Linked DNA regions of Methanosarcina siciliae T4/M. The protein of the gene in region 3 binds, or shares a complex with, the protein of the main gene of each other region. Links are inferred from orthologs where the notes say so. Each region holds a gene or a part of one and is shown on either strand. Other genes may lie near its edges.

Region 1 (2,885 bases), 2.2 Mb from region 3 along the record:
GCCGACCTGGGCACTGATCGCCACCAAAGGAGTGCTATCGGTGAAGGCGTCGGCGGTTCCCAGAAGCAGATTAATCGCGCCCGGTCCCAGCGTGGATATACAGACACCCGCCTTGCCCGTAACGCGGCCATAGATGTCAGCCATGAATGAAGCACCCTGCTCATGGCGCACCACAATGAAACGGATCGTTGAGTCTCTCATAGCATCGACGAGTCTGATATTCTCCTCACCGGGGAGCCCAAAAATATACTCGACACCTTCGTTCTCAAGGCACCGGACCAGGAGCTGAGCTGCGGTGAGGGTGATGTCCTCTGCCACGATCTTCTCCTCTGCGCCCTTGCTCTTGCCTGCCGAGCTGGAGCTTCTGCGGGCCGACACGGCTTCTTGAAGACTCCCGTGAGTGGTCATCAATTACCCTCCTGTACTCTCTTTAACTACATCATTCGCGTCGTGATATGATCGGGTGCGTTGCGTCCTCCGGCTGTAATGCGTGCAGCTTCTATGACAGTTATTCCTGTGATTCTTCCTATCGCTTTTCATTTCATTCCCCTTCCCTTTTATATCCACCAATAATCATAATTATAATTTAAGTTATATATAATTATATTACTCTTCAGGACTAACTTATTCCGTCACAGAACAGACCCTTAATGCAAAAGCCACTGGTACTAACAGGAATTGTAGGAACCAGCATACATAAACCAAAAGTTCTTTTAAAATGGATGCCTATTCTTGCAGCCAGGGAAACATTATACCCTATGAGTAAACCAGAAAAGGCCATTGAATTGATTCGGTTCCGGATTTGAATTCCCTCCGAGGCTTGATACAACTATGCCTATGTCCAGTTGCAAGGGTCTTTTTTCTACTCCCCTTCCACCCATTATATTATTACTTTTCCTGATCCGTAAAACTTACAAAAGCCCTCTTCTCTCAAATCAGGAGACAGCCAGAAAATGATGATCGCAGGAATTGATGAAGCCGGAAAAGGTCCTGTAATCGGGCCTATGTGCATAGGAGGCGTAAAAATCGAGGAGTCCAGGGCCCATATCCTCAAGGTGCTTGGGGTTGCCGATTCCAAGAAACTGACGCCGAAAAAAAGAGAGCAGCTTGCATCCCAGATCAAAAAACATGCAGAAGGCTTCTTCATCCTTGAGATCAGCCCCTCTCAGATTGACGAACTCCGGAAAATTATGAGTATGAACGAGATTATGGTTATCTGTTTTGCAAAAGTTCTCGAACAGCTGAAACCGGATATCGTATATGCCGATGCTGCGGACGTAAAAGCCGAACGTTTTGCCGAAAACCTCCGCAGGCAGTACGCAAAAACCAGCCCCGCTCACGCAAAGAAAATAGAGATCATCTCCATGCACCAGGCAGATGCAACCTATCCCGTAGTCTCCGCAGCCTCGATCATTGCAAAAGTACGCAGGGACGAACTCATCGAAGAGCTAAAAAAAGAATGGGGCGTAGACTTCGGAAGCGGTTATCCCTCAGACCCCAAAACAAAAGCTTTCCTCTTGAAATGGGGAAAAGAACACGGCGGAAAGTTCCCGGAAATCGTCAGGCAGTCCTGGCAAACCGTAGAAAACGTAAGAAAAGAACTGGAAAAATCCGGAAAAGAGTAAAACCCGGAAAAGAGTAAAACCCGGAAAAGGTAAGGTCCGGACTTGAGAAATGCAGAATTTAGAGATTCAAAATTGATAAATCCAGGATCTATAAGTCCAGAATTCATGATTCCGGAATTAGTTAAGTTTTTCCCCAGGCCTGTCTGGCAGCCCCCTGAAAAAATAGAAGAGAGAAAAAAGTATGAAACTCCCCAAGAGTATGAAACTCCTGGATTTTCCTCTATCTTTTTAATTGCATCCTTTCTCTTCTTTTATGTTAAAAGAAGCCTTTTTTAATTCGTTACAAATGTCTCGTTGCCATCAACTTCACTCTCGTTTTCGGAAACCTCATATGAAGAAGTTTCATTCATCAGAGGCATGTAATCTTTACTCCCGGTTGTTTCATTGATAACGTACGGAGTGTCACCTATACGGTCTCCGTTAGCGTCTTCTCCCGAATATTTTTCCCAGTAGTTGCCTGTTGAACTGATGTTCCAGAAGTTAGTCCCATCGTCCTCAGCATTGATGTGGTTGAAAAAATCGTTCATGTAGACCGTGTTATCAGAGGAATCATTAAAGTATAATCCTACACCGTTCAGGTATAAGGAATTATTAAACAGAACATTGGACTCAGACATCAGGCTAAAGATTCCATATTCGTTCTTAGAAATCGTGTTTGACATCAGAGAGTTCATATCAGACGTTTCAAGGGAAACTCCTTTCATATTTGAGTCAGCTGTGTTGTTCATAAGGGTGTTATTTGCAGAATTATACAGCAGGATTCCCTTATCATTTGTTAGCACAAGGTTGCCTAACAGTGTGTTTTCTTCAGAATTCTCAAGGGCAATCCCCTGATATCCAAGACTCACAAGGTTATTTACGAGGTAGTTTCCCTTCGCTCCTGCGAGAGAAATTCCCACATCATTCATTATCAGAGCGTTGTTACTTAAAGAGCAATTTTCAACTCCTTCAAGGTAAATCCCCACCTCATATTCTTCCCCTCCGGAAGACACACCGGAAATAAAGAAACCGTCTATTGTGACATTGTTTGAGTTAACGTAAAAGACGTCTTCATCCGAAACCGTACCCAGCACATAAGTGCGTTTTCCCGGAGCCTCTGAGGAAGAGTTTGCAAGAATTGAAATTTTCTTATCTACCTTTACGTTTTCCTTATATATTCCGGGGTTTACGAGAATCGTGTCCCCTTCCTGTGCATTATTAATAGCTTCCTGGATAGAGCTGTAATTTTCTCCTCCATTTGAATCTACGGAAATAACCGCA
Region 2 (3,038 bases), 4.1 Mb from region 3 along the record:
GGTAGACCAGGTGTATTTTATAGCTTCCCCTGAAGGTCCGGTTCTCATAGGAAAAATGCCCCTTACCTGTTCAGGAGGCACAAACTACAGCCTTCCCCCCTGGGGAGGGGAATGGATTTTTATAGAGAACTCCAAAACGGGGAAAAGCTCTCTTATTTATGCGGTCTGCGGAGGAGAAAGCGAGAACGGAGACAGAATATTTGATACCGAACTGGGACTTCAAAGAGACGGGGAGTTCAGATCCTGTCTTACTCAGCTTTACCTGGATACTCTCAACGGGACTGTCAGAGCTTATATGAATCCCTACGAAGTCCTTGACGACGGAAACATCCTGTTCTCAAAAGAAGTGCTTGAACCCGAACCCGGAGATATTATCACTGCATACGCCCCGGTCTACGGAGAAGCCGGCATTAAGTACTGGACAACGCTTGGAAGGCTTAAGATGGATGAAAATACAGCTTTTGTCTACGACTTTCTACCTGAGAGGACCTATTATACCGCACTCCATGCAGAAGATTACCGCCTTAACGTCAATATGAGCGAACCTAAGGAGATTATCCTGGAATAATTGTCTGAAAACTTCCTTAACAATTCTCCTCCATCTCAAAAAGCCGTTAATCTGGCAACAGGGATAAAACTTCGGTACACATAAAGTCTATTATCAAGAAAACAGAGTTATCGGAAGAGAGATCCAGGAACGGGATACCGGGAACAAGATGCGGGGAACAAGATGTAAAGAGCAACTAGTGTCCCGAGCAACTAGTGTACCCGGATTAAAACTGCCTGAGGATCGTAAGTTCCCGCAGGAAGTAAAAGAGTTTAGACCGGAGAGTAAAAGTAAAGAAACCTGAGGCTAAAAAAGAATTTCATACACAGGAGGGAAAAAATATGGGCACGGATATAGGAGATCTGCTTCAGAAAAGGAAAATAGAGCTTTCTGACCTTTCAAACCGAGTGGTTGCAGTTGATGCATTTAACACCCTTCACCAGTTTTTGAGCATTATCCGCCAGAGGGACGGAAGTCCTCTGGTTAATTCAAGAGGGAAAGTGACCTCTCACCTTTCCGGGCTGCTCTACAGGACAGCAAGCCTGATTGAAGCCGGCATCAAACCTGTTTTCATTTTTGACGGCAAGCCCCCTGACCTGAAATCCGAAACCCTGAGCCGGAGGAAAGAAGTAAGGGAGACTTCTCGGGAAAAATGGGCAAATGCAAAGGCAGAAGGGGACCTTGAAGCTGCTTATAAGTATGCTCAGGCATCTTCAAAGGTCGACCATGAAATCGTTGAAGATTCAAAATACCTCCTCGGAATAATGGGCATTCCCTGGATACAGGCTCCCTGTGAAGGAGAGGCACAGGCTGCCCACATGGTTCTGAAGAAAGACGCAGACTATGTTGCTTCACAGGACTATGATTCCTTTCTTTTCGGAGCCCCCAAAGTTGTCCGCAATATGGCTGTCACCGGAAAGCGTAAGCTCCCCGGAAAGAATGTCTATGTTGATGTCAAACTTGAAGTAATCGACCTTGAGGAAACCCTCAGGGCTCTGGGGGTCAACAGGAATCAGTTAATCGATATTGCAATCTGCGTCGGTACGGACTATAACAAAGGACTGGAAAAAGTAGGCCCTAAAACCGCCCTCAAACTGATAAAAAAGCATGGAGATATCCATGCCGTGCTCCGGGAAAAAGAAGTAGAAATCGAAGGCCTGGACAGAATAAGGGAACTTTTTATCCATCCTGAAGTAACCGACAACTACGAAATTAAATGGACAAAGCCGGATTCCGAAAAACTCATCAAATTCCTATCAGAGAAGAACGACTTCTCCGCAGAGAGGGTGGAAAAAGCTGCAGAACGCCTTAAAGCAGTGTCAGGAGCAAGGCAGAAAACCCTCGACCAGTGGTTTTGAAGAGTTTTAAGCGCAGAGGAAGATATGGGCCTAAAAGGACATGAACCGGAACATTCAGAAAAAGAGCACTCGCATTCCCATGTCCATGGAGTAGTGGATCCCGAAATTATTTCCACGGATAAAGGGCTGTACGCAGTCAAATGGTCCTTTGCAGGCCTGATGCTAACCGCGCTCTTTCAAATTTTTGTAGTATGGGCTTCGGGAAGTGTAGCCCTTTTTGCCGATACTATTCATAACTTCGGAGATGCGGCAACTGCAATTCCCCTGGGTTTTGCTTTCCTGCTCTCCAGAAAAAACCCCAACAAAAGATTTACTTACGGCTACGGCAGAGCAGAAGACCTTGCAGGGCTGCTAATTGTTTTTCTTATCTTCATCAGTGCAGTGGTTGCAGCTTACGAATCAGTTCAAAGGCTTCTTGCTCCCCAGACTGTCGATTACCTGTGGGCTGTGGCTACAGCTTCAATTATTGGATTTCTGGGAAATGAGCTGGTGGCAAAATTCAGGATAAAAGTCGGAAAAGAAATAGGAAGTGCTGCCCTAATTGCCGATGGATACCATGCGCGTGCAGACGGGTTTACCAGCCTTGCAGTGCTTTTAGGAGCTCTTGGCATCTGGTTTGGATATCCACTCGCAGACCCTGTAATCGGGCTCCTGATTACAGTTGCAATCCTCCGTATAGTCCTGGAAACGGGTAAATCCGTTATTTCCCGCATGATGGACGGAGTTGACCCTCAAATTGTTGATGATATCCGGCAGGTAATAAGCCAGGTAAAAGAGGTAAAGGATATTACGGAGGTAAGGGTACGCTGGATAGGACACAGGCTTTATGCTGAAGTTAATATCGCAGTAGAATCCGGGCTCTCCGTTAAGGAAGGACATGAAATTGCAGTAAATGTGAGACATAGGATGCTCCATGGCCTGAATTATCTGTCAAACGCAGTTGTACACGTAGATCCTCTTGGAGCATCCGGAGAGAACTTTCATCGTCTTCCGGGACACGATTCCGAAATTTCCCCGGCTGATTCGCACTGAAACTGCAGGCTTCCGGACTCTAAACGATTTCAAAATAATTTAACCCGGATTTTAGTTCGGGTTTTTAGTATCAGACTTTAAATACCAGGGTTTAAGTATCA
Region 3 (2,994 bases):
GAAAAATATTTCCCGGAAAGTGAACTTTGAAGGAGTTTTATGAAACACAATACCCCAAACCTGACTGTTGACGCTGTAATTCTCTTTAAAAACAAGCTTGTTCTGGTGAAGAGAAAAAACCCTCCATACCAGGGAAAATTTGCCCTTCCTGGTGGCTTCGTTGAAATAGGGGAAAGCACAGAAGAAGCAGCTTCAAGGGAAGCTTTTGAAGAAACGGGGCTTTCCATAGAGATTCTCAAACTCATCGGTGTCTATTCCGACCCTGAACGCGATCCGAGAAGGCATACGGTCTCGGTGTGTTACCTTGCGAAAGGATACGGAGATCCGAAATCAGGATCTGACGCTGATGCCGTTGAACTTTTTGAGTTCGATTCTATTCCTGAGCTGGCTTTTGACCACAATAAAATGATAAATGACGCAAAAAGTGATATTGATGCAGTTCTGTCCCAAATGTAAAAGTATGATGTTTCCTAAAGACGGCAACTACCATTGCAGGAAGTGTGGAAACATAATACCGATTGAAAGTGATGCAGAGAATTTTGTCTCTAAAGCCAAGATTGATGATCATGAAGTAGTGGTACTCGAAGGGGAGCAGACGTCAGGCCTGCCAACAACGAATGTAAAATGCCCGGAGTGCGGGAACAACACTGCAGCCTGGTGGCTCAGACAACTGAGATCCGCTGACGAGTCCGAAACCCGTTTCTTCAAGTGTACAAAGTGCGGGTTTACGTGGAGAGAATACGACTGAATTCCATAATTTTTCTTCCGGCCTTTCTAAAAAACGTAGTTCTGGAAAATGTACTTTTGGAAAACTAATTCTCAGGTCAGAACTTCTTTTATGTTTCAGGTAGAGCCTGAAGCTTTCTGATTTTCTGACCAAGATTTATATAGTTGCCGGGACTTTGAATCTACTGGTTTAACCAGATTCCATATATGGCTACTTATTCCTATTAGGGGTTTTCCCTAAAAGGAAAAAAAGTCCCAAATTGTAAGGAAATTTATATATCCAAGGATAGATAAGGGTTTAAGGCTTAAATTTATTTGATGGAGAAGAATCATGTTCAAGGCAGCAATTAATGCAGAGCTTCTGAAAGACGCGATTGCCTCACTGGCTGTAATTGTAGATGAGGTTAGGTTCAAAATTAAACCCGAAGGGATTTCGGTAAAAGCAGTTGACCCTGCCAACGTTGCAATGGGAATTTTTGAACTTGGGTCATCGGCTTTTGAGGAATACAGCGCTGATGAGTGTGAGATAGGACTTGACCTGAACAAGATTACCGACCTTCTGGGAATTGCAGACAGGAACGATACAGTCAGGATGGAACTTGAAGAAGAAAGCAATAAACTCCTGATCGATGTAGGAGGGCTGTCCTATACTCTTTCCCTGCTGGACCCTTCAACAATCCGTGCGGAACCCAGAGTTCCCCAGCTCGAGCTGCCTGCCAAAGTTGTCCTGAACGGTGCAGACCTTAGGCGTGCCGTAAAAGCCGCAGAAAAGATAAGCGACCATATGCTCATGGGGGTCTCCGGAGATACTTTCTATATGGAAGCTAAGGGCGATACAGATCAGGTCCGCCTGGAAATGGGCAGAGACCAGTTAATCGACCTGAAAGCAGGTGAAGCCTGTTCCCTCTTCTCCCTGGACTACCTGACAGATATAGTCAAGCCCACAAACAAGGTAAATGAGGTTACTCTCTCTCTTGGCAGGGATTTCCCTATCCTGATTGACTTTGAAATTGCAAACGGTGCAGGTAGAATATCTTACCTCCTGGCCCCTAGAATAGAATCAGACTAAGGATGGCATGCAGGCCGAAAAACTTGCATATTACCCATTTATTTCAGAAGCATCTGCCCACGTTGAAAACCTGGGAATTTCCCTGGAAAGCCTGCTCAATTCACGGGCTTACAGGACCGCAAGAGCTCGCGGAATAGAAAGAGTAAAGGAAGCTCTTGAAGGGGAAATAAAAAAGTCCCCCGTATCAGGGGAAGCCCAGGTGCTCTCTGAACTCCTTTCCTATCCCTTTGCCAGGATGCTGGTCGCCTGCGTGGATGACCAGCTTTTTACCCGGCGCTACGCCCTCGCAGAAGCCAAGGCTGCCTATACTTTTTTAAGAAACGAAACCTCGGACTTTTTGCTCGAATTCGGAGAAGACTTCGGAATCTCGGCAGAAGTCAGAGACTCCCATTTCAGTATGCATTTTACGGACTATATCCGCTTTTCCAATTCCCTCAAAGACCCCTCATGGAAACTGACAAACCGCCAGTTCAGGGCAGGGAAGATAAGAATAACAAAAGAAGAGTTTGCAAGGCTACTTGAAGAGGCAATCAGGGAAAGGATTGAACAGTCCTTTCCGATCCCTGAAATTCCTCCCGAAGTCTCCGCTTTCTGTGCCCCCTATGTCGCCGAGATAAAGGAACAATTCGAGGTTCAGAAAAAGAAATTCGGAGCTACGGACTTCGGGGCAGTTGAGCCCGAACTCTTCCCCCCCTGTATTTCCCATGCCCTTGCAAACGTACAGGGAGGGGTCAACCTTGCCCATTCGATGCGTTTTGCAATGACCTCATTTCTTCTGAACGTAGGAATGTCCGTGGACGAGATCCTGAACCTCTTCAACGTCTCCCCCGACTTTGACGCGGAAAAAACCCTCTACCAGATCGAACACATAGCCGGAGCTACGGGGAACGAGTACAAACCCCCTGCCTGCGATACCATGCGGACATACGGCAACTGCATAGGAAAAGACGGACTTTGCGCAAAGATCAGCCACCCCCTCGGGTATTACGAGAGGAGGGTTTTCCTGAAAAATAAAGAAAGGGAAAAAGAAGAGGGAAAAGAAAAAGAAAACGAAGAGAAAAAGGAAAAAGAGGAGAAAAAGGAAAAGAAGAACGAAAAAGGGAATGAAATTAAAGAGAAATGAAATTAAAGAGAAATGAAATTAAAGAGAAATGAAAAAGGGAATGAAAGGGCTGCCAACCACTGGATGATTATAGGAA

The links.
Region 1: the proteins of MSSIT_RS00485 (region 3) and rnhB are in contact, whole or in part, in a crystal structure (PDB 3P83), measured with the Archaeoglobus fulgidus proteins. The link is inferred for Methanosarcina siciliae T4/M from one-to-one orthologs. Residues at the interface, in WP_010877842.1 of Archaeoglobus fulgidus: Val39, Ala42, Asn43, Val44, Ala45, Met46, Leu125, Asp168, Ser194, Asn218, Tyr219, Pro220, Ile237, Leu238, Ala239, Pro240, Arg241, Ile242, Glu243, Ser244; in WP_010878125.1 of Archaeoglobus fulgidus: Ala74, Ile178, Ala179, Ile183, Arg190, Ser195, Asn196, Leu197, Arg198, Gln199, Lys200, Thr201, Leu202, Asp203, Phe205.
Region 2: the proteins of MSSIT_RS00485 (region 3) and fen are in contact, whole or in part, in a crystal structure (PDB 1RXZ), measured with the Archaeoglobus fulgidus proteins. The link is inferred for Methanosarcina siciliae T4/M from one-to-one orthologs. Residues at the interface, in WP_010877842.1 of Archaeoglobus fulgidus: Asn43, Val44, Ala45, Met46, Pro120, Arg121, Pro123, Leu125, Gln151, Met192, Ser194, Asn218, Tyr219, Pro220, Ile237, Leu238, Ala239, Pro240, Arg241, Ile242, Glu243, Ser244; in WP_010877775.1 of Archaeoglobus fulgidus: Lys326, Ser327, Thr328, Gln329, Ala330, Thr331, Leu332, Glu333, Arg334, Trp335, Phe336.

The regions. Positions count from the first base shown.
Region 1 is NZ_CP009506.1:2,298,113-2,300,997, reverse strand. Bases 63-2,789 are described here. They hold rnhB (ribonuclease HII), read left to right. Parts: upstream 63-953; coding sequence 954-1,625; downstream 1,626-2,789. Other genes in these bases: MSSIT_RS09770 (right-handed parallel beta-helix repeat-containing protein), read right to left, coding at 1,898-2,789; MSSIT_RS23160 (hypothetical protein), read left to right, coding at 1,668-1,901; MSSIT_RS09780 (acetolactate synthase large subunit), read right to left, coding at 63-408. In the rest of the region: more of MSSIT_RS09780, read right to left, coding at 1-62; more of MSSIT_RS09770, read right to left, coding at 2,790-2,885. UniProt on the Methanocaldococcus jannaschii protein: Endonuclease that specifically degrades the RNA of RNA-DNA hybrids.
Region 2 is NZ_CP009506.1:4,204,136-4,207,173, forward strand. The notes cover bases 17-2,896. They hold fen (flap endonuclease-1), read left to right. Parts: upstream 17-888; coding sequence 889-1,905; downstream 1,906-2,896. Other genes in these bases: MSSIT_RS17620 (clostripain-related cysteine peptidase), read left to right, coding at 17-568; MSSIT_RS17630 (cation diffusion facilitator family transporter), read left to right, coding at 1,930-2,896. Also shown: more of MSSIT_RS17620, read left to right, coding at 1-16; more of MSSIT_RS17630, read left to right, coding at 2,897-2,937. UniProt on the Methanocaldococcus jannaschii protein: Structure-specific nuclease with 5'-flap endonuclease and 5'-3' exonuclease activities involved in DNA replication and repair.
Region 3 is NZ_CP009506.1:103,801-106,794, reverse strand. The notes cover bases 91-2,926. They hold MSSIT_RS00485 (DNA polymerase sliding clamp), read left to right. Parts: upstream 91-1,057; coding sequence 1,058-1,795; downstream 1,796-2,926. Other genes in these bases: priL (DNA primase regulatory subunit PriL), read left to right, coding at 1,803-2,918; MSSIT_RS00490 (transcription factor S), read left to right, coding at 434-748; MSSIT_RS00495 (NUDIX domain-containing protein), read left to right, coding at 91-456. In the rest of the region: more of MSSIT_RS00495, read left to right, coding at 40-90; MSSIT_RS00475 (glyoxalase/bleomycin resistance/dioxygenase family protein), read right to left, coding at 2,986-2,994.